4 regions of the Blautia hydrogenotrophica DSM 10507 genome follow, and region 2 is predicted to be linked to each of the others. Evidence: riboswitches for the same ligand, from Rfam matches in the RefSeq annotation. Region 2 holds a riboswitch; each other region holds the start of a gene.
What was found. Region 2 has a riboswitch for cobalamin ahead of BLHYD_RS09635 (carboxypeptidase regulatory-like domain-containing protein). Riboswitches for the same ligand answer to the same signal wherever they lie in the genome.

Region 1 (5,885 bases), 690 kb from region 2:
GAAATCTTCTCTCCAAAGCCGCGTCTTTCTCGATGTACTGGCGGTACTCATCCAGCGTAGTGGCACCGATACAGTGTAGTTCTCCTCGCGCCAGCATCGGCTTTAACATATTTCCCGCATCCATGGCCCCTTCTGTCTTTCCTGCTCCTACAATCAGATGAAGTTCATCAATAAATAGAATAATCTGCCCTTCACTCTTTCTTACTTCTTCCAAAACGGCTTTCAACCGTTCTTCAAATTCTCCCCGGTATTTGGCTCCAGCCACCAGAGCTCCCATGTCCAGGGCAAAAATCTTTTTGTCCTTCAGCCCTTCTGGCACGTCTCCCCGTACAATACGCTGGGCGAGTCCTTCTACCGCCGCTGTTTTTCCCACTCCAGGCTCACCGATTAAAACCGGGTTATTCTTCGTCTTCCTAGAAAGAATCCGAATTACGTTGCGAATCTCCGCGTCCCTGCCAATCACCGGGTCTAGCTTCTGTTCCCGGGCTTTCTCCACCAAATCCTGACCATACTTATTCAACGTGTCATAGGTAGCTTCTGGATTATCGGTAGTGACCTGCTGGTTGCCCCTTACCGTGCTGAGAGCCTGCAAAAAACGCTCCCTCGTAATCCCGTATTCTTTGAATATTTTTTTAATCCCTGTATTGGGATACTTCAGCAATGCCAAGAAAAGGTGCTCCACGGAAACATAGGAATCCCCCATAGCCTTTGCCTCATCCTCAGCGCTTACCAATACTTTGTTCAAATCCTGCCCAATGTACAGCTGTCCACCCGACACCTTGGTTCTAGCATTCAATGCATTGTCCACGGTATTCAGAAAATGCTCTTTTTGTATCTCCATCTTTTCAATCAGCTTTAGAATCAAGCTATCCTCCTGATGAAGAAGGTTATACAGCAGATGTTCCTGTTCCACCTCCTGATTTCCAAATTCATAGGCGGTCTTCTCTAAATTTTGCACTGCCTGAAGAGATTTCTGTGTGAATTTACTGATATTCATACAAATCGCCTCCTAATCTATCCTCAAATACAATATCAGAATTCTCCTTTTGTTCTATTGAGACTATAACACCTTTTGTTAGCACTGTCAATAGATGAGTGCTAATTCTTTTATTTCAGACACCTGCTTGCTGAGATATAGAATCTGTCATCAATTCCCGACACAGAGAATCGAAGACTTCTGTCGGAACCTCATCCTCCGTATACAAACTATAAGAATTGTCTTCATACTGCCAAAGCGCTAGTTGCCCACCCTGTACATCTGTCTGTACTGTGGCCTCCTGGTCTTTATTCCCCTGAACTGTCCGACTCTGGTCTTCTTCCAGCTTAGCAGTTTCTCCTTCCAAATCCTCCGTCTTGTTTGAAGAACGATAGCTGTATTCTGCGTCATTGAACACAAAAATTATCTCTGCGATTTTCTTATCAACGATATAATACTTGCTGTCCTGCGCTCCTGCCGGCACTTCAATATACGCGCCAACTTCCCGGAAGGCTTGATTACCCTCCACTTCTTTCATAGGATTTGACACTTCTTTAATTTCTTCCTGTTTCTTAGTACATCCTGCTAAAGTTCCTAGCAAAAAAATGAAAATAAATGTTAACTGTAAAATTTTCCTCATATCTTTTCTGCCTTTCTTTTTTTCTAAGCCAAACGCTCGTTTTCTCCATTCTTCCGTATTATTTTTCTCCATAACTGACGTTTTAGCTCTTTCTTCCCAATCATATAATATTTCTCCGTCTTTTTCCAGGCCAAATCCCACAGATTAGTTCCCCGCCATTTTAAGGAAGTGACACCTACTTTACTCGCTGTCACTACACCGACATACAATGAAAGGCCTCGCGGGAATATCCTCAGCCATACGAAAAAATGCCGTCCTCACAGCATACTCTTGCTGTGAAGACGACACCTGTAATCGAGCAACTTTAAGCTACCACTTTATATCCTGCATGTTCCACTGCTTTTTTGATCTCCTCGTCTGAGACCTGCCGCTCCATCTTAAGCTGAGCATTTTTTCTTTTATAACTGACCTTCGCCGACAGGCCTTCAATCTCATTCAAAGCCTCCGTCACCCGATTCTGGCAATTAACACAGCGCATTCCCTCGATACGAATCTCCTTTTGGTTCACAATCTGCCCTGTCAGCTTCTTCTTTTTCGGTTTAACCGTGCTTTCCCCTCCACAGCAGCTTCCTTCCCCTCGAAGATGTTTGAAAGAACCTCTTAGCCCTGCCAAAATTACCACGGCCAACACAACCACAATGACAATATTGGTAAACATCTCATCTCCCTCCCTTCTTATGTGTTAGCTATTTCTAACTCCTTTTCTGTCCCTATTTTATCACATCAAATTTCCCTGTCAATCCCTTCCTCTTAACCATTGTGACGCCTCCTTTCGATTCCGCCCTTGCTTTCTTTTTTCCTTTCCGTTACAATATAGACAGAATTTTACATAAGCTGCAAAGGAGTACAAATGATAGAGGCAATTATTTACGAATCCAACACGGGATTTACGGAAAAATATGCTCAAATGCTTTCCAAGAAACTGAACCTTCCATCTTGCCCTGCTGGAAAAATGAAAAAAACCTTCTCTCCCGGTATAGAAGTCATCTACATGGGATGGATCTGTGACAAGAGGATACGCGGCCTAGAAAAAGCTCAGAAATACCTTCGCATCGAAGCCGTCATCACTGTGGGAATCCTCTCCCCTACTCCAGGTTTTATCGCTTTGCTTCACCAGTACAACGACCTCATGGATTTGCCTGTCTTCTATCTTAGAGGCGGTATTCGGCGGGAAAAGCTTTCCATCTCTCAAAAACTTATTCTAAACTTGATGGCAAAAAAGCTGGCTGCACCAGTCAAGAGAGGCGGCCTGGACTCTATCTCTAACGCTGACTATCAGGTTGTAGATTCTATTTTACACAGTAACAGTTTTGTCAAAGAACAAAATCTCGAGGAATTTCTCTTTTGGTACCGTACACAAACCGAAGTGAATCCCTATAATAAACCTGTTATTTAGAATTTGTTTATGATTTTCCCAAAACCTTTAGGAATTTTCCATAATTTGCTCACATTTATATTGTATAGTATTACTTGGATAGATGAATAACCACTCTCTATCTCCCCCCTCAAACAAGTTAAAGACAAAACCAGACGATACACTCGTCTGGTTTTGTCTTTTTCCTCTCCTCCACTCTGGGAACGCTCATCAATTTTAATTTTCCACCCGCTCCCCTCCATGTACAAAGTCACAGAGACTTCTCAGCGCCTGCCGACAGATAGTGAATCTGTTCCCCCAGCAGCTTCTTTAGCTCTTCATAGGCTTTGACTCCCGTACAGTGGCAAGTATAGTACTCACAAGGCCTGCACATCAGATGGGATGCCAACTTCTGGTAGAATTCACAGCGTTTCTTTTCATCTTCCTCATAAATATTATTCAGATGAAGACCGCCGATTACCTGTGTCAGAGGGCCCCCTGGCAGCTCTTCTGCCTTACTCAGAATATTTACGATACCGTTATGAGCGCAACCGCAGACCAATACTCTTCCAGCCTCCTGATGTACCAAAAGATTCTGTTCATGTTCGAAAGTATCAAGTTCTTCTTTTCCATCCTTTTCCCAGTAAAGATTGTCATTGGCCGGAGATGCACAGATTCTTCCTCTCACTCCTGAGAACACTTCCAATTCTTCATCCAGACGGTAGCCACCTCTGTGTACAACCAACCTGGAATGATCCCTCAGGGCTGAATCCAGCCCTATATAGCGGATTCTCTTAGGATGAGCATCGTGGGCATAATATTTTCCAAACACTCCGGCCTGCACATGAACATCTGCTCTGGAATTCTCCTGTAAAAATGCACTCAGTCCGCCTCCGTGGTCATAATGTCCGTGGGATAAAAAAGCCACATCCACCTGGCTGATATCCACTCCCAGCCTCTTTGCATTTTCCAAAAAAGAGGCATCTGGTCCCATATCAAACAAAACCTTATGCCTCTGAGTCTCTATATATAAACTAAGTCCATGGCGGCACAGATACCTCTCTGATACCGCTGTATTTTCCATCAAAACCGTTATTTTCATTTTCTTCTCCATTTCCACAGACTTCTTTGTACTATTTCTTCTGATTCTTTTTCACTAGCTCCATGATCTCATGATATTTACCCGTCACATATCCATAATTTTCCCGCCTATGAGGTAACATGCACTTAGAACAATCCTTAATCCCTCCGTCTAATATTCTGAAATTGCCACCGCATTTATCTCCTAACGCATACAGAGGACAATAACAGAACAGACAATTAAAATTCTCAAGGTCCTTTGTCTCATGGCACGGAAAGTACTCGCAATTTTTGTGACAAAAAAAAGAGAACTCCTTGTCCTCCCAAAACTCTTTCTTCTCTTTCATTGTGAACTCCTCTTTAAGGGGGGTGCGATTTACTCCAGCGCTAGACAGTTCGTTCATGAGTGCGCGGAGGGAACGAATGACCAGAGTAAATCGCCTGCCATTTAATCATGCATAATTCATATGAACAGGCGGATTCCATAAAAAGCATCTGTTCTTACAGATACGCATCTGAGATTGCGGATTATCTCAGAAGTGGCTGTTACACTTTACACGGAAGCTTCACCTCGCCATACTAAGCAGGTTTCCTGGCTCCAGGCTCATCGCTCTGTCTCTCCTTCTCATGCGCACTGCGCACAATGGATTCTCGAGACTTCACTCCTCTGATACAGTGACCGGATCGCTCAGGCATCTCACCTGATTCCCTTTTCCATCCATTCCCACAATAAATGGCTGGCACTTAATATGTTCATTATGGAATTATACAGGGTGTATTATAGCATTGTGGTACACCAATGTCAAGTGCTATTGCCGAATTTCCTACAAATATTGTAACAGTTCAACCATATAGTGTGACAAGGGGCTTACCCAGCATACGAGCCCTCTTGCCGCCTATCGGCAGCACCTCCAAAAAGTATAAGCTACAGATTGCTCCGTGCATCGCACTCCCGCAATCCTAACAGGCATTCACACTCCGGCGCATACGCCTGTGTGCTCACACAGTAAAAAGCCGCTGCAAAATAGCCTTGAACTATCTTGCAGCGGACTCTCAACTCAATTACATAACTCTTCTTACTGAAAGAATTGTACGGTAAGCCGCATTGTCACTAATCTTGATACCACCTGCTGGATATGGAGCACTATTGGATGCGTGAACAATCCTGCCACCTCCAAGATAAATTGCCACATGTCCGCCGTAGCAGATCAAGTCTCCTGGCTGTGCCTCTGAGTAAGAAACCTCTGTTCCCACGTTCATCTGGTCATAGGAAGTTCTCGGAAGACTCACTCCAAAATTTGCATACACACTCTGAACAAAACCTGAACAGTCAGCTCCATTTGTAAGGCTTGTTCCACCGTATACATAAGGATTTCCCACAAACTGTGTAGCATAGTCAGCTACCGATGAACCACTTCCAGAATAACTTACAGAAGAATCTGTACTGCCTGACTCACTGTAGTCTGTGTCCTCCACAGTGTTGTCCTCATCGATGACATTTCCATACTCATCAGTAACCACATCCTCAGAGCCATCCTCCTCATAAGTGCCATCTTCTTCTGTGTAATCTTCTTCACCGTCTGCATCCTCAGCATCAGTATCTTCTTCCTGATTATTTGCCTCCTCGGCAGCAGCTGCAGCAGCCGCAGCTTCCGCTTCTGCCTGACGTCTCGCCTCTTCCTCAGCGGCAATCCTCTCAGCTTCCAGTCTCTGAATCTCTGCCGTCTGTTCTTCCAACAAGGCTGCATATTCATTGGCCTGCTGTTGTGCATAAGCAATCTCATTGCTTGCATTGTTAGCCGCACTCTGTTTCTCACTAATCTGTACTTCCAGGT
Region 2 (5,885 bases):
GAGGCCTGCGACGGAACCTACGTGATGGAGCTGGGTGATGAAAAAGAAGGCCAGATAGAAATCGAGGTGACAGACGGCGAGAACAGCGCCAGCTATGTCTTCCATGTGGTGCTGCAGGAGAATAAGCCGGAGGCTGTGAAAGCTGTCGAAGCGAAGATCGACGAAATTGGTTCTGTGACTGTGGACAGTGAAGGAAAAATTGCCGATGCACGGAAGGCTTATGAGGCGCTGACGGAAGCGGAAAAGAGTCTGGTGAAAAACTATGAGAATCTCCTGGAAGCGGAAGAACAGCTGAAAGTTCTGAAGGAAGAGAGGGAAGCTTTTGTCTCAGGACGGCCGGAGGTAAAAGCAGAAGCCGTATCCTATAACAGTATCAAGCTTACCTGGGAACCGTATGAGAATGCGAAGAGTTATTATGTGTACAGGAAGGTAAAAGGTGGCAGCTTCAAAAAAATTGCCTGGGTTCAGGATTTATCTGATTTATCTTATACAGACAAGACAGCGGTGACTGGGACGGTTTATTACTATACGGTGAAAGCGGCGAGCAAGAAGTGGGGCGAGCCGGTATACAGTAAATATGTGACTGATTTGACAGCCAAGGCTGTGTTAGAGAAGCCATCCATCGGGAAAGCCCAGACCTGGGGCTACAATGGAATCAAAGTGACCTGGGACGAGGTAGCGGGAGCTGACGGCTACCGTCTGTACTATAAGACTGGAAATTCAGCGTGGAAATATGCAACCCAGACCACCGGGACTTCCTACACACATACTGGAGTGATTACTGGACAGGACTATACTTACTATGTGAGAGCTTACCGGACAGTGAACAAAACCAAGGTATTCAGCGCCTATTCAGACGGAAAGACAGGAAAGGCGGTGCCGAAGAAAGCGGTGATCTCCAAAGTGATGGCGGGCAGCAAGAAGGCGGCGCTGAAATGGAATAAGGTAAACGGAGCCAGCGGATATCGTATCTACTATAAGACTTCCGAGAACGGGGAATGGCACTATGTGACCCAGATCGGAAAGGGAAGTACGACTTCGTATACCAACACCGGCCTGAAATCTGGTCAGACTTACTACTACACCATGCGGGCGTACCGCACGGTAAATGGAGAGAAAGTCTTCGGTTCTTACTCTGACTGGAAGACCGTGAAGGTAAAATAGTATGAAAATGGTATCGGTTTGAATATCTTAAAAGAGTATCGCTCTGTCAGCTGTTTGGGTGACAGAGCGATATCAGTTGTGCAATCAGAGATTGTTGTAGGCTTTGTGTAAGCAGAATGTGAACTTTACAATGTCGAAAATATATGATATATTTAATATGTTAACTGGAAATATTTTTTGTATGACCATTTTGATATAATTAAAAAAATAGTAATCAGTTATTGGTTTGAAAAAGTAGATAAGGACCACGGTCAGGCGTCTATATACGCCTGTTTAAAAGGAATCTGGTGAGAGTCCAGAACAGCCTATCTCTACTGTGTGGGGGACGAAAAAGTAGGATACCACTAGGGGAACCTGGGAAGGTACTTGAGTAGGAAGAACCTGAGTCAGGATACAACAACGGGGTCTGTGTAAAGATATTCGTAAGCATGACGAATAGAGTATAGGACAGTTTTAAGAGTGTTCATATTAAGAGAAAGATAGCGTAATTCTACCTGCGAGAGGAAGAATTATGCTTTTTTTTATCTAAATTTACGGGATATGAAGGTTTGCGGACAGAGTCTGTGGGCGGAAGTCTCGTCTATTTGGAGGAGAGGAGGCGATTGGGGAAAAGAAAAGTTTGCGGGAAATTTTCCCAGAAATCAACAGTCGTCAGAAAGACGGCGGTTTAGAGGAGGACTAAGATGAAGAAGAAAACTTACGGCAAACGAATTGCCGCCTGGGTGTTGGCCGCGATTATGGCCACTTCTGCGTGTCCTGAGACTGTGCTTTTGGCGGCCCCTGTGGGAGAACCGCAGGAGGATGTGGAAGCTCTCTCGGAGGAGGGAGAAGAGAATATCCAGGAAAATGAGGAACCGGGGGAGGCGCTGGAGGCCGAAGAACCCGGGAAAACGGATGTGGAAGAGGAAGATTCTTTCGCATTGGAAGCAGCTGAGGGAGAAGAGACCGAGCCGGAAGCTGCACCGGAAGAAGAGACTGTACCAGAAGAAGAAAACAACCTGGAGCCGAAATCCCTGGAAGCAGTGGTTTTGGCAGACACTGGCCTGGTTGCCGATTTTAGCTGGTATCAGGCAGATGAGACGGTTTTCACTCTGAGCAGTGAAGAAGAGATGCGCGCGTTGGCAGAGATCGTGGCGAACGGTCTGTCAGATGACGGATACGGAGCAGAGATCGATGCGGACGATTTTGCAGGGAAGACCATCTTGCTGGATGCCGACATGGATTTCACCGGGGAGACCTGGACCCCGATCGGAACGCAGGAGCGTCCGTTCGCGGGAACCTTTGACGGACAGGGCCATACCGTCACCTATACGGTGGATGGAATGGAGAAGAGCTATCAAGGCCTGTTCGCCTATAACAGTGGTACTCTGCGTGATTTCACCGTTGCAGGTTCCATGGAACTGTCCAAGAGCCAGTACCTGGGCGGTGCGGCGGCTGTGAACAACGGTGTCATTGACGGCGTGGACTCCCAGATGGATTTCACGATGGACGATGTCCATGTGGATTCCACGACGGATATCGCGAACCGCTATGGCTGTTATGTGGGCGGTGTGGCCGGTCTGAACTATGGGACCATTCAGAATGCTACATACAACGGAACCCTGGATGCGGGAACCTTTATCGGCGGTATCGCGGGCTGGAGCTTCGGCGTGATTTCGGATTCCAGCAACAGCGGAAAGATTATTGTACGTGATCTGGACGCAATCTATAATACAGAAAAAGGTGCCGGCGGTATCGCAGGTGTCGTAACTTCCAGAGCCGGTACAGAAGACCCGGCGTTAATCGAAGGCTGCGTCAACAACGGCGAGGTTTGGGGATATTACCATGCCGGCGGTATCACTGCATTCCTGAATTCCGGTACAGTTCGAAACTGTATCAACAACGGATATATTCAAGCATGCTGGAACAATGGCGGTATCGTAGGAGCGATGACGGATATTGAACGGTCAGACCGTCGGCCTTTGTTGGAGAACTGCTACAATACCGGTGAGCTGGACCAGGATTCTTCGACAGCATCAGATCAGGGAATCACTTCTTCCATGCGTTCCTACAATTATTGTGCGGGTATTGTGGGATTCGGTAAGAATGAAGATATCCAGAACTGTTTTAACAGCGGCTATATCCATGGGAAACTGCAGGTGGGAGGTATCATCGGCGGCGACTACAATGGGATGAGAGGTACCATGGACAGCTGTTACAACATGGGTGAAGTGACTGGCGGCAGCTACGTGGGCGGAGTCTCCGGATGGCTGGGCGGCACTGCAGTGACCAACTGTGAAGATTTTGTGGACAAGGTCAGCGAAGAGAATGCCAAGACCATCACAGACCGTCTGAATGCCAATGTGACGGAAGAAAACGGATTCTACGGATGGAACGCTTCTGGCACGGACGTATTCTTTGGAATCGTCTACGGTGTGGATTTCCAGGTGACTCCGGAAGACGCGACAGTGAAGGTCTTCAATTCTGCTGAAGCAGAGGTGCCGGCTGCAGAGGATGGGGCTTATTCTCTCCAAAGCGGCGAGTACACCTATGAAGTGTCTAAAGAAGGCTACCAGACAGAGACTGGAAGCTTCACCATCGGAGATACCGGCCTGTCATTGAGCGTAGAGCTGCTCTCTGTATGGGGCGAGGATGCGGATACCAGCTGGTATGAGGAATCCCAGGAAAGTTTCGTGCTGACGGAGGCAAATCAGCTGGCTGGTCTGGGAAGTCTGGTAACGGCAGGTACTGATTTCGCAGGAAAGACCATTTCACTGGGAGCAGATATCCGTCTGGTGGACAAAGAATGGGCTGGAATCGGGGACGCGAATCATGGATTCGCCGGAACCTTTGATGGAGCCAGCCATAAAATCACCGGACTGGCAGCGAAAGACGGCGCGCTGTTTACCAATATAGTAGCAGGCGGCGTGGTGAAGAACTTAGGTGTCAGCGGTGTGGGCGCGATCGCGGCGACCAATGCAGGAAGCATTGAGAACTGTTATGCTGTGACGACAGACACGAAGGCGGCGGTTGCCCTGGACAATCAGGGAAGCATCCGCAACTGTGTATCTGGAAGCGAGATTCCGGTGGCAGCAGACAATGCTGGTGTGGAGAATTCCTTCTATATTAATGGCACTTATACAGAAGAAAGCTTCACAGACGGTACCATCGCCAAACTTCTGAACCAGAACGCGACGGCTACCAATGGTTGGTATCCGTGGACTGCCGGGGAAGCGGGAACCACTCTGCAGGCAGCGTATACGGCAGCCTTTACCATAGAGACAAAAGATGGTGGAGACGCAGAAGACACGGTGCTGAAGATTTTCGACAGCGAAGGAACAGAGATCACGGAAGAGACCACAGTCAATTATAAGACTGGGGAAAACACCTACCGTCTGATTCCTGGAAAATATACCTACACAGCGACTCTGAGCGGCTATGCGGACCGTGAGGGCAGTTTTACCATTAAGAAAGCGGACCTGACTCGGACCATCACCATGGCGAAACGTTACACTCTCAGATTGACGGTGAGAGACCAGGTGGCATCCACAGCTCTCGCAAACGCGAAGGTGACCGTGAAGAATTCCTCTGGAAAGAGCGAGACCGTGACCTCCAGTAGCAATGGAATCTTTGTCTATAACCTGTTGGATGGAGACTATACGTATGAGATTACCTGTGAGGGTTACCAAGCGACATCTGGAAATACAACGGTTAGTGGCGGAAGCAAATTTCTTAATGTACGAATGAAGAAATACCCGACGCTGTACTTCACAATCGCACCGGAGGATGCGAAGGAAAAAGCAGACATTCAGGTAAAGAATGCCGGCGGAGAGAAGATTTATCCCAACAGTGACGGAAGCTATTCTTTCATCGAGGATGGAACCTATAACTGGACGGTGACCAGTGAAGGCTACTGGACAGAGTCTAAGACCTTCGAGGTAAAAGAAGAGGCAGACAAGAACGTAGAGTTCCGGGAAGCTTTGGAGATGAGTCCGACCTATCCGGTGAAATTCGAGTTCGTCTCTGACAAACCTCAGAATCAGACCATCGAAGTTCTGACAGAGGACGGGGAGACGGTGGAACCGTCGGAAGACCTTACCTATCTCCTGAAGGATGGCACTTATACCTATATGGCCAAAGCCTATGGCTACGAGATCATTAAGAAGGAGCTTGTGATCGACGGAAAAGGCCAGAATATCCCTATAGAGTTCGAGAAACGGGGCTACGATGTAAATTGGTATGACCCGGATGCAAAAGTTCTGGAGATCAACGACACAGCCGACTTCATGGCGTTCATGGCGATGACGGTAGGTCAGGGTGTGGATGAGAATGATGAGTTGATCGCTAGAGATACCTTCCAGAACAAAGATATCCAGCTCAATGCTGATCTGGTATTGAGTGAGCTGGAGAACGAGGCCTTTGTCCCGATCGGAAGCCAAGAGGCAGGCGGATGGGGATTCGAGGGAGATTTTTATGGAAACGGATACTCCATCACGGTGAACCTGGAGACGGATAAATTTGCAAATCTGGCTCTGTTCGACTATGTGCAGGGATATAACAGCGCGACGATCGAAGGACTGACAGTAAAAGGTAAAATCACGAATACCTATAAGGGCGCGAAAACCTATACTGCCGGCTTCACGGCGAATAACTGGAGTATGTCTATGGTGGACTGCCACAATGAGGCAGACATCACTTCCATGAACCCGAATTCGGCCAGCTATACAGGCGGCTTGGTGGCC
Region 3 (5,885 bases), 530 kb from region 2:
TCACCTGTGAAAGCTGCGCCAGCGCAGGTTCCACATCTCTCGGTACTGCAAGATCAATGAGAATCACTGGATGTCCCAATTCTATTCCTTCAAACAGCTCTCGGCGCAACGTGTAATTAGGGCTGGCCGTAGCACTGACTACCAAGTCACATTTTGGCAGATATTCCATTCTCTCTCCATAATTAATGCGCTTGCATCCCATCGGTATATTCACGACACCGCTGCGATACTGGCGAACAGTCACCGTCACATCTGCACCGTTTTCTCTCAGAGTCTGAGCGGTAATCTTTCCCATCTCACCATTTCCAATAACCATACAGGTCTTTCCCTTGACCTCATAGCCTTTTTCTCTTAGGCAGGCAATCGCCTGATGAATCACAGAGAGATTGCCTCTAGAAAATGCAACTTCTGTCTTAATCTTTTTCCCGGCAGTGATCGCCATACGAAACAACACTTCCAGCACACTATCCGTAGTAAAATGCTCTCTCGCCAAAGACAGGGCATCTTTTACCTGGGTCAGAATCTGATCCTCCCCTAAAATCTGTGATTTTAATCCGCTGGTCAAATAGAATAAATGTTCCACGGCCTCTGCGTCTTTTCTTTCAGTAAAACAATCTCTGTACTGTCCCGCCGGAACTTCTTTTATCTTACAAAGACTGGCATAGAGATCCCCCTCCCAGTCTTCGGCAGTGCTGACCCACACCTCCATGCGGTTGCAGGTTGATAAAATAATGCAGCCTGATATCTCATTCTCCTGAAGCAATTCTTCCATAGCACTGCTGGCATCCTTCTTTGTAAATGCAAATTTAGCCCGAATATCCACAGGTGCCATACTGTGATCAATTCCGATCATGGAAATACTCATAGTTCTTCTTCCCCTAACTTTCCTTTGTCTTTCTCATAAGACTTCTTCTGATCTTATTTCGCTTTTTTTATCATATCATAACCCCATTCAATGTCAATTCTATGGTTTCTTTTTTTCAAAAAATTCTCCCTCACAAACTTGGATCTGTCAGGAAAAATCATCTGTGAATAGCTGTAAAACGTTTAAAAAAACACTGTATAATAGTTGACAATTCATAATCGAAAGCCTATAATAAATTTCGGCAATTTCTTGTATATGGTCCTTAAACAGGATAAATGGGAAAAGAGTGCAAATCTCTTACGGTCACGCCGCTGTAAAGGAGGAGCGTTCCCCACAATCCACTGGTTCGCCGGGAAGGAGGGGAAATCGCAGAGATTCCTAAGTCAGAATACCGCCATATACAAGCTTCGCACATGGTTACGAACGATGACCTGGTGCTTATGTTTCTTCTGCCAAAAGAGAAGGAACCGCTGCGCCTGTCTGTCGCTCAGACAGGCTTTTTGTATATCAAAAGCGACTGACGACAGCTCTTATGCCAGCCCTGTGCCTTTGTCTTACTTCATTTAAAGAAAGGGGAACTAAAAATGACCAAAAAACAAAAAAAGATTGTATTGCTATCCACAATCTTTGCCTTGACTTTCGGAATTACTCCCGCAGTCAGCGCCATGCATATCATGGAGGGATATCTTCCCGGCACCTACTGTATCGCCTGGGGTATCCTGTGTATTCCTTTCCTGGCAGCAGGCTTTTTCTCCATGAAAAAGACAGTGGCTGCTAACTCCCGGCTACTGCCGCTTCTAGCGATGGCCGGCGCTTTTGTGTTCGTGATTTCTTCACTGAAAATTCCGTCTGTGACTGGGAGCTGCTCCCACATGACAGGAACCGGATTAGGTGCCATTCTTTTTGGACCATCCGCTGTCAGCATCCTGGGCATTATCGTCTTACTTTTCCAGGCTATCCTGCTGGCTCACGGCGGGCTGACTACCTTAGGAGCAAACACATTTTCCATGGCTGTCGCAGGCCCGTTTGTCTCTTACGGAGTCTTCCTTCTCTGCAAAAAAGCCAATGTAAATCGAAAAGTCAGCGTCTTTTTAGCAGCCACTTTGGGAGATCTGTTTACCTACTGTGTAACCGCTATCCAGATGGCTTTCGCTCACCACGCGGATACTAGCATTGCAGGCGCTATGGGAAAATTTTTGACAGTATTTGCACCAACACAGATACCTTTGGCAATCATCGAAGGAATTTTGACGGTTCTGATTATCTCCGCGTTGGAGACCTATGCAAAACCGGAGCTGCGTTCCATCGGATTTTTAAAGGAGGTGCACTGATATGAAAAAATCGACGGTGCTCATTTTAATTATTGTTGTCATTCTCATGGCTTTTATTCCACTGTTTGCCATGCCTGATAAGGAGTTCGGCGGTTCTGACGATGCGGGAAGCGTTGTTGTCGAAGAAGTCGACTCTAGCTATACACCATGGTTTGAACCAATCTTTGAAAAAGCTCTCGGTCATGAACTTCCCGGAGAAGTCGAAAGCCTGCTGTTTTGTCTTCAGACAGGTATCGGCGTGGGTGTGATCGCTTTTGTCATGGGCAGATATGTAGAACGGAAAAAATGGCTCAGAGAAGAATAATTTCTGTATCCCGGCGAAAGGAGTACTTATGATTGCCATCGATCAGCTATGTTACCGCTCTAAACTTAGATATCACAATGCCGGAGAAAAATTTGCATTTACAACCCTGACCCTTTTATTTTGTGTGGTCAGTCGTTCTGTTGTAATTGCTGGAATTGTCCTGGTAACGACAGGGATTCTCACCATATACAAGGGTGGAATCCCTTTTTTCCGTTATCTGAAATTCCTCACAGTCCCTCTAGTCTTCCTGATTCTGAGTACTGTGGCCATCGTCTTAAATGTCTCAAAGACACCGTCAGATCTCTTCGCTCTTTCCATTGGAAGCTGGTATTTGACCGGCAGCAAAGCTTCCTTATTATATGCAGTACAATTGATTTTGACTGCACTGGCAAGTGTCTCTTGTCTGTACTTTTTTTCATTTAGTACTCCTATCACAGATTTTATCCATGTATTGCAGAAACTGCACTGTCCTCGGTTAATCATCGAACTCATGCTTCTGATCTATCGATTTATTTTTATACTTATGGAGATATCCTCGGCAATCACAACCGCCCAGAACTCTCGTCTGGGCAATAAGGATTTCATCACCTCATGCAAATCCTTCGGTTTCATGGCCTCAGCTCTCCTAATCCGGGCAATCAAAAAATCCAATCTTCTCTACGATGCCATGGAATCCCGTTGTTATGACGGAACCATCCGCGTACTTCATGAGAATTTTCCGCCCAAAAGACGTGAAATCCTCTATATCTTACTGTTTGAAACATTTTTACTTGCAGTCACTGTGATTTTGCGGCTGCGATAAGAAAGGCAAACCCATATGAAAGATATTATACTAAAAGCCCAAGAACTGTATTTCTCCTACGATGACGAAAACACCCATTCTCTGAACGGACTTTCCCTCGAAATTCAGCGAGGAAAAAAAGTCGCCTTTATGGGAGCGAACGGCTCAGGAAAATCCACATTCTTTCTGTGCTGCAATGGTATCCACCGCCCCAGCAGCGGTACCCTTTTTGTAGATGGAAAACCCATAGACTACTCTAAAAAAGGACTGTTGGACCTGCGCCAAAAAGTAGGGATTGTCTTTCAAGACCCAGACAACCAGCTTTTCTCAGCCAGCGTCTATCAGGAAATTTCTTTTGGTATTCTGAATCTGGGAATCTCAGAAGAAGAGGCACAAAAAGAAGTGGAAAAAGTCATCGCAGATCTGGAAATCACTCCTTTCAGACACAAACCCACCCATGCCCTAAGCGGCGGTCAAAAAAAGCAGGTTTCGATTGCGGACATTTTGGTTATGCATCCGCAAATCATCATTCTAGACGAACCTGCCGCAGCCCTTGATCCAAAACACACCCAAAAAGTCAATCATATCGTTGACGAAATGACACAGCAGGGAATCACAGTCCTAATGTCCACCCACGATGTGGACTACGCATACCAGTGGGCCGATCAGATCTTTCTATTCAAAGATGGACGAGTACTCTCACAGGGAACTCCCACGGAAGTCTTTGCCGATCAGAACGCCCTAGAAGAGACGAATCTGCATCAGCCAACTGTGATGAAACTCTATTTTCGACTCTGTGAAAAAGGCATTCTTGACCCGTCTTTCCCGGTTCCGAAAAATTTACAAGAACTGGAGCAATATATTGAAAATATTCATCTGTAATCATAGAAAAACACGACACACATCAAAATTTCACAAAGGAGGAACACTCAAACATGAATCAATCAAAAAAACAGGCCATTTTAGTGGTAAGTTTTGGAACTTCCTATAATGCAACCAGAAAGGTCACAATCGACGCCATCGAAGGCGATATCGCAAAAGCTTATCCAGAATATCAGATTTACCGTGCCTGGACCAGCAAAATGATCATCGCAAAGCTTAAAAAACGAGACCAAACTCATATCTTTACAGTCAAAGAAGCCATGGAGAAAATGGCCGAAGATGGAATCACAGATGTAATCGTTCAACCCACCCATGTCATCAATGGCATCGAAAATGACCAAATGAAAGAAGACGCCCTCTCCTGCCGCAGTCAATTTCACTCTATCCGATTCGGCGCTCCGCTTTTGACCACAGAAGAAGACAACCGAGCAGTGATTCAAGCTATCGCTCAGGAATTTTCTGAGCTTCAAGAAGACGAAGTGCTGGTATTCATGGGACACGGTACCACTCACTACGCTAACTCTGTCTACGCTGCTTTGGACTACATGTTCAAAGACCTCGGACACAAAAACATTTTCCTGGGAACTGTCGAGGCTTATCCAAGTATGCAGTCCCTGCTCCGTATGGTTAAAGAGTACAGCCCCAAAAAAGTCATCTTAGCCCCATTTATGATCGTCGCCGGAGACCATGCCCGCAACGATCTGGCCGGAGACGACCCGGAATCCTGGCTCTGTCAGTTCCAGGAATGCGGCTTCGAGGTCATGCCCGTTCTGAAAGGTCTCGGACAGTATTCCGCAGTGCGTCAAATGTTCATTGACCACATAAGAGAAGCTCTGGAACACTGATTTTTCCTGTTATAGGAAAGCCCACTTTGTTCTAAAAACCGGCATCGCAGCCTTCTAAAAACAGCGATGCCGGTTTTTCTATCTCCGGTTATCGATCATATACAGCAGTGCATTGCAGATGCAGGCTGCGATGTTGCTTCCGCCCTTTCGGCCTCTCGCCACAATATAGGGAGCCTGAGTCTGCATGATTAACTCCTTGGACTGTACTACGTTGACGAAGCCCACGGGAACACCGATCACCAGTTTTGGATGGATTTTCCCCTCGCGTATCATCTCATAGAGATGAATCAGCGCGGTAGGAGCGTTTCCAATGGCAAAAATCAAATCCTCACCCATAGCCGCCGCTTTTTCCATGCTGGCCACAGCCCGGGTGGTGCCGTTTTTCTTCGCTGTCTGGGCCACATCCTCATCGGACATAAAACAGTACACCTGACCGCCGTATCTGGCAAGCGCCTTCTTATTGATTCCGGATTTTGCCATCTGTGTGTCCGTCACAATGCTGGCTCCACCCTTGATCGCTTCTAAGGCTTTCTCCACGACCCCTTCCGAAAAGCACAGATTTTTCGCATAGTCGAAATCCGCACTGGTATGGATACACCGCTTTACAATCAGTTCTGTACCCGGAGCCAGCACCGTATTCCCCAATTCTTCTGTGATGATCTCAAAACTTCTGGCCTCGATCTCCATGGGTTTTACATTTTCCAGTTCTACCTTCATACGCTCACTCCTCTACTCCCGCATTTAAAATCTCATAAATTTTTTCCATATCCAGATGTTTTCTCAGGCCATCGGCCAGAAGATCGTACTGAGTCTCCTTAAACGCCGCGAAATCCACACCGGTCATCTCAGACACATCGACACCTTTCGCCTTGCCGAT
Region 4 (5,885 bases), 290 kb from region 2:
CCAAAACTTTAAAGGCCACATCGTGAGCCAGCCACATCTCCAAAAAGTAGAAAACAATTCTGGCTGCTGCCACAGCTGCCAACAAAAGAAAAACTTGATGTCGATGTTCTAACAAAGTCCCTTCTAGTGCCATTCCTACCAGACCGGCTCCCACAACAGAGACCCCGACGATAGACAACTGATGCCCTATGCCACAGACTACAGCCCCAAACATCCTCAGACGGTACGCTTTTATTTTTGTCGATAGGCGAATAACATTTTGCAATCTTGTCTTTCCTGTCTTATTGTGATTCTTCTTTTCCATAATTTTGTGCCTTTACTAATCCTTGATATACCTTATTGTTACTGAGTAGTTCCGCGTGTGTTCCAGAACCAGACAGTCTTCCCTGCTCCAACACATAGATCCGGTCAGCTTTCACCACTGCGGAAAGCCTGTGTGCAATTACCACAGTTGTCCTACCTTGCATACAGCGCTCCAAAGCCTCTTGAATTTCCTTCTCATTTTTGAGATCTACACTGGAAGTGGCTTCGTCCAAGATCAAGATTGGAGCATCTTTTAGGATTGCCCTGGCGATTGCAATCCGCTGCCTTTCACCCCCTGAGAGCGTAGCCCCTCTCTCTCCAACGACAGTGTCATATCCTTGCGGAAGCTCCATGATAAAATCGTGAGCATTTGCTGTCTTGGCTGCCTGCTCCACCGCATAGTCAGAGGCGTCTGGACGAGCCATCTTAATGTTTTCTCTCACAGTTCCATAGAACAGATAGGATTCTTGAAACACCACCGCGATTTGACTCCTAAAAGACTGGGCCGCATATTCCTTTAGACTTTTTTCTCCAACCAGAATCGTTCCAGAATCGTAATCGTAAAAACGAAGCAGTAAATTGACTATAGTAGATTTTCCGGAACCAGATTTTCCCACAATCGCGGTCACTTTTCCCGCTTCCATCTTCATATCAACGTGTTTAAGGACATCATACCCTTCCTTTTCATAGCGAAAGGTGAGATCTTTCAATTGAATTTCTGGGAGTGTATCGGAAAAACAGCAAGTTGTTTTTCCATCCTTGATGGTAACCGGTTCGTCTAGAACTTCAAACAGCTCTTCTGCGACAGAAAGCCCAAGATAGCTTCCATGCCAGTAAGTATTTAAGTCATTTAATGGCTTCATACACTCTCCAGACAGAAACAAAATAATCAGCAAAGACTGGTAATTGATATTTCCCTGTGCCATATGAACTGCCGCTAACGCTACGCTAGCGGCAGTGCCAATGGTCGTACAGGCGACAATCACTGACGAGTCTGACAAGGAGATTCCCAGATTCTTCATGGAATTTGCTGCGAACTTCCATGCACTTTTTGACAGTCTTTTTCCCTCTCTTTGACTTGCACCCAGAGATTTTAATGTACTCATTCCCTGCATGTCATCAATGTATTGGGAATTTAGCTGAGCATATTCTTGCCAGTATTCAATCATCACCCGTGAGACAGCGGGCATAAAAAGATGTGGAATTACAATGGACAGGATTGTCAAAACCAAAACCAGCAGTCCTACGGCAGGATCTAAAGACCAGAGGTAAACTGTGGAAAAAACCGTCGTCGCCAGAACAACCAAAATCTGAGGAAGATACTGTGTCAAAAAAGCCTCAAAGGACTCCACTCCATCCGTAATCAGAGACTGAAGATTTCCGCTTCGCCTCTCATTGCGGTAGGACGGACCTAATTCCATCAACTTTTCCAACATGACATCCCGAATAACGCTTTTGACTTTTGCTGCCATCTTCTTGGTATATCCTTCCTGAAAGCGAAGAATCCAAGCCCTTGCCAAAAGTGCTGCAAGACACAGAAGAAACCAGGTAAAGACTGTCTGTAGTTCTTCCTGGGCAAACACCGCGCTCACTCCTTGGGCCAAAAAAAATGCCTGAGTAAAGCTAAGCGCCACGACGGCAAGACTGATTGTGGTCTTTACCGCTGTCTCTTTTTTAGCTTTACCTAGAAAGGTAATCAGACGTATGTATTTTCCCATAGCAGACTCCTTTACTTCTGTGCACCCACAAGAAATTCCGGAGTCAAACCGTTTAATTCACGTCCCAATTCGTCCCACACACGATCTGTGATGTCCCTTTGGGCAAACACTTTGGAGAAACCCAATTTGAGCAGGCAATCTAAATCCCACTGGGGACGGAGCTTGTCGCTTAGATATAATCTTTTACTCAGCACTCTACCTTTTTCTTCATCTGCGTGAGCGTGGATACCTCTTCCGTATTTTCTTCGAATCTGTTCTTCTCTTTCTTTATATTTTTGTCCCAGACTCTCATCAAAAAGATGAAGATACCAGCAGGCGTCAAATACCAGCAAACTGCCGCCTGGTTTTAGTACCCGAAACCATTCCCTGTATGCTCTCTTAGGGTCGTCTAAAGTCCATGTGATATTGCGACAGAGGATTGCGTCAAAGCTTTCGTCTTCGAATTTTAAATTTTGGCAGTCCATTGTCAGAAGTTGTGCTTGCTGGCCCCATTGCTTGACATTTTCTTTGGCGCAGGCGATCATATTCTCTGTAATATCAATTCCAATGACCTGATGGCCTTCTTCGCCTAGAATAATTGGAAAAAATCCAGGGCCTGTTCCCACGTCCAATATTTTCAAATTTCTCTCTGCTGGCAAATATTCACCGATTAGCTCTTTCCATGCCTGTCTGGCAGGTCCATTCAATTCTTCTTGGATTCCGCGGCTGTAGACATCAGCTTCTCCTTCCCAGTAATCCTTGATTTTTTCATTCAGTTCCATTTCATTCTCCTTTCTTGACACCTTTCTGTATGTGTATCCCGCTATAATAAAAAAACTCTGCGTCCCCCAATTGTTGTTCAAAAACGATGGAGAATCTGCAGAGTTTTTTCTGGAATTATCAGCACACGCGGTCCGCCGCAAGCGGACAATATCTTTTTTTAAACGCTTATTCGTAGCAGAACGTTTAAACGATAAAAAGAATTTTCACATATCAGTGTGAACAAGCTCTTTTCTGTTCCACAAAAAAAGAGGCAGACGTACATCTGCCCCCGAACGTTCTTCCCTGTGCTGTCCATACATTCAAATTCCCACCGAATATGACTGTAACAACGCAATATGGCAAGTCTCCTGACTCGAATTCATTCTACTCCTCACCTTCCCGGATGGCTCCAGTGGTCTTTGAGTTTCGTCCTTCTCACAGTAGCGGGGGCTGTCCTGGCTTTTACCAGATTCCTTTTTAAGTTATCCGCATTTATGAACGGACAACACCATATTGTATTATGTTAAACTGTTTAATATTATATATACAAGTGTTCTACCTTATTTGTCAAGTAAATAACAATAATTAGGTATTCATTTCGTAAACTTCCAAAAATATAGCAAAATATTCTCTTTGTTTGGGCTTTTCCAGTGGAAAAAAATGATAAAAAGTGGTATAATACAAAGAAGTTAGCAAAAACTAATATCTATGTAAAAAGGAGGAATCACTGTATGAACACAGCGCAGCTAGAACGCATGAAAAATGGAGCAGGTTTTATCGCAGCTTTAGACCAGAGCGGCGGCAGCACTCCAAAAGCCTTAAAAGCTTATGGAATCCAGGAGACGGAATACCATTCTGAGGAGGAGATGTTTGATCTGATTCACCAGATGCGCAGCAGAATTCTCACCAGCGATGCTTTTACCTCGGAACATATCTTGGGCGCGATTCTGTTTGAAAAGACCATGAACAGCAAAGTGGATGGTCTGTACTCCGCAGACTATCTGTGGGAGAAAAAAGGAATCGTTCCTTTCTTGAAAGTTGATAAGGGCCTAGATGAGAAAAAAGATGAGGTTCAGCTGATGAAACCTATTCCGAATTTAGACAAAATTTTGGAGCAGGCCAGGGGGAGAAATATCTTTGGAACTAAAATGCGTTCTGTGATCCACAATGCAAACCAAAAAGGAATCCGTGAAATCGTAGATCAGCAATTCGATATAGGATTAAAGATTGTTCAGAAGGGGTTCGTGCCGATTCTTGAACCTGAAGTAAATATCAATAGTAATTCTAAAAAAGAAGCAGAGGAAATTCTGATCGAGGAAATTATGCAACATATGAAGGCACTGGATTCTTCTGTGAAATTAATTTTTAAAGTGAGTATTCCGACTGTGGCAGGTTTGTATTCAGATCTGATGAAAGATTCAAAGACTGTGCGTGTTGTAGCGCTCTCCGGCGGATACAGCCGCAACGAGGCAGACGAATTATTACGGGAAAATCCTGGCTTGATTGCAAGCTTCTCAAGAGCCCTCCTGTCAGATCTTAACGCAAAACAGACACAGGAAGAATTTGATGCTGCTCTCGGAAAGGCAATCCATGAAATCTATGAGGCATCCATGGCTGAATAAGAAAAAAGTTAGACAAAATCTATCGTCTGTGAATGAGTTCGGTATTTACCGGACTCATTCTGTTTTTATGTTATAGGAAAAGCCTTGTCACACTAATGTGTGAAAGCCCTTTCCTATAACACAAATACTCCGTAGGATCGCACCGCGGAGACGAAAATGCGGTTGCTGACGCAACCCGCTGCAGACAGAGAATCCTGCCTCGCAGGATTCTTTTTTATATGGCTTGCCCATTTTATTTTAAAATTTAGACATGGGCTCTCACTAATCCAATCCCAAGTCCTCCAGGACCCACATGAGATCCAATACTCATAGTTAGCGGAAGGTGTACTAGTTCCAAGTCAGGAAAATGATTTTTGAGCTCTGATTTGAAATATTCCAACTTATCTGCTTCCATCGCTGTGTTGGCAATTCCGACTTTTAACTGTCCAGAGTGATAAAATTCCCCTAGGCGAGTATTAATATCTTTGTCCAGTGCCTTACACATTTCTTTAAATGCAGCTTTCATTCCACGTTTAACTACATACATATCTAATTTTTCTCCTTGAATTGTCAATACGGGCTTTAAATTCAACATAGAACCTATGGCGGAGACCGCTGGTGTAATCCGTCCGCCTTTTTTTAGATATTCCAGAGTGTCCACGACAATATAGATAGTGGCATCCATGGACTCCTCTTCCAAAATTCTCTTGATGTAAGCACCGTTTTTACCTTGGTCAGCCAAAAGCTTTGCGTCTAGAGCGGACTGTGCTTGAGTGACAGAAATTCTATGGTTGTTCACCACGTACACTTTTCCAGCATAGGGTTCTTCTTGCGCAAGCAAAGACGCGTTTTGGTAGGTACTGCTCAGTCCACTAGACATAGGGATATAGACAACTTCATCATAATCTTTAAGGAGCCGATTCCACATCTCCATCACGTCACCCGGCGAGGGCTGAGAGGTACTGACTTTTGCACCTTCAGACAATTTTTTGTAGAATTCCTCTACGGTGATGTCCTGTCCTTCATAATATGTCTGGTCGTCCACTAAAACTGGCATGGGAATCACATAGATTCCAAGCCGACTGCCATCTACAGGCATCAGTCCACAGTTGCTGTCTGTCATAATTGCTGTCTTTTTCATATATAACCTTTCTTTTTCGTCTGTCGAAATAAATATTTGTCAGTTTTCAATATTTTCAAAAAAATCTCCTAATTGGATGATAACAGTCCATCTATACAAAATCAAGGTATTTTATAGAAAAAATACCACAAATATGATATAATAATCCACTGACTGTATAAAGGCTAAGATTGCCATTTATCAGGAAAGGGGAATAGAGACGTGAAAGAAAAACTAGAAAACAGAAGCCAATGGGCTAGCAACATTGGCTTTATACTTGCTGCCTCCGGCAGTGCTGTGGGGCTGGGAAACATTTGGAAATTTCCGGGAAAAGTCGCAGCCTACGGTGGAGGAGCTTTCATCTTATGCTACATTTTAATCGTAGCTTTGGTGGGCTTTCCA

Region 1: linked by a shared signal. The riboswitch ahead of BLHYD_RS13375 (cysteine-rich small domain-containing protein) and the one ahead of BLHYD_RS09635 (carboxypeptidase regulatory-like domain-containing protein) in region 2 are both predicted to bind cobalamin.
Region 3: linked by a shared signal. The riboswitch ahead of BLHYD_RS07195 (energy-coupling factor ABC transporter permease) and the one ahead of BLHYD_RS09635 (carboxypeptidase regulatory-like domain-containing protein) in region 2 are both predicted to bind cobalamin.
Region 4: linked by a shared signal. The riboswitch ahead of BLHYD_RS08315 (class I SAM-dependent methyltransferase) and the one ahead of BLHYD_RS09635 (carboxypeptidase regulatory-like domain-containing protein) in region 2 are both predicted to bind cobalamin.

Annotation. Positions count from the first base shown of each region.
Region 1 is NZ_CP136423.1:2,762,553-2,768,437, forward strand. Features, by position in the region: gene clpB (ATP-dependent chaperone ClpB) at 1-997, opposite strand, end outside; gene BLHYD_RS13350 (hypothetical protein) at 1,113-1,616, opposite strand; gene BLHYD_RS13355 (hypothetical protein) at 1,640-1,825, opposite strand; gene BLHYD_RS13360 (heavy-metal-associated domain-containing protein) at 1,921-2,274, opposite strand; gene BLHYD_RS13365 (hypothetical protein) at 2,467-3,012, shown strand; gene BLHYD_RS13370 (MBL fold metallo-hydrolase) at 3,242-4,072, opposite strand; gene BLHYD_RS13375 (cysteine-rich small domain-containing protein) at 4,104-4,397, opposite strand; cobalamin riboswitch at 4,616-4,813, opposite strand; gene BLHYD_RS13380 (C40 family peptidase) at 5,113-5,885, opposite strand, start outside.
Region 2 is NZ_CP136423.1:2,070,276-2,076,160, reverse strand. Features, by position in the region: gene BLHYD_RS09640 (PQQ-binding-like beta-propeller repeat protein) at 1-1,164, shown strand, start outside; cobalamin riboswitch at 1,395-1,583, shown strand; gene BLHYD_RS09635 (carboxypeptidase regulatory-like domain-containing protein) at 1,848-5,885, shown strand, end outside.
Region 3 is NZ_CP136423.1:1,536,717-1,542,601, reverse strand. Features, by position in the region: gene hemA (glutamyl-tRNA reductase) at 1-865, opposite strand, end outside; cobalamin riboswitch at 1,105-1,278, shown strand; gene BLHYD_RS07195 (energy-coupling factor ABC transporter permease) at 1,450-2,196, shown strand; gene BLHYD_RS07190 (energy-coupling factor ABC transporter substrate-binding protein) at 2,198-2,500, shown strand; gene cbiQ (cobalt ECF transporter T component CbiQ) at 2,529-3,302, shown strand; gene BLHYD_RS07180 (energy-coupling factor ABC transporter ATP-binding protein) at 3,318-4,163, shown strand; gene BLHYD_RS07175 (sirohydrochlorin cobaltochelatase) at 4,217-5,008, shown strand; gene BLHYD_RS07170 (precorrin-8X methylmutase) at 5,087-5,725, opposite strand; gene BLHYD_RS07165 (cobyric acid synthase) at 5,730-5,885, opposite strand, start outside.
Region 4 is NZ_CP136423.1:1,783,932-1,789,816, forward strand. Features, by position in the region: gene BLHYD_RS08305 (ABC transporter ATP-binding protein) at 1-304, opposite strand, end outside; gene BLHYD_RS08310 (ABC transporter ATP-binding protein) at 282-2,021, opposite strand; gene BLHYD_RS08315 (class I SAM-dependent methyltransferase) at 2,033-2,782, opposite strand; cobalamin riboswitch at 3,104-3,290, opposite strand; gene BLHYD_RS08320 (fructose bisphosphate aldolase) at 3,494-4,384, shown strand; gene BLHYD_RS08325 (DegV family protein) at 4,629-5,504, opposite strand; gene BLHYD_RS08330 (sodium-dependent transporter) at 5,706-5,885, shown strand, end outside.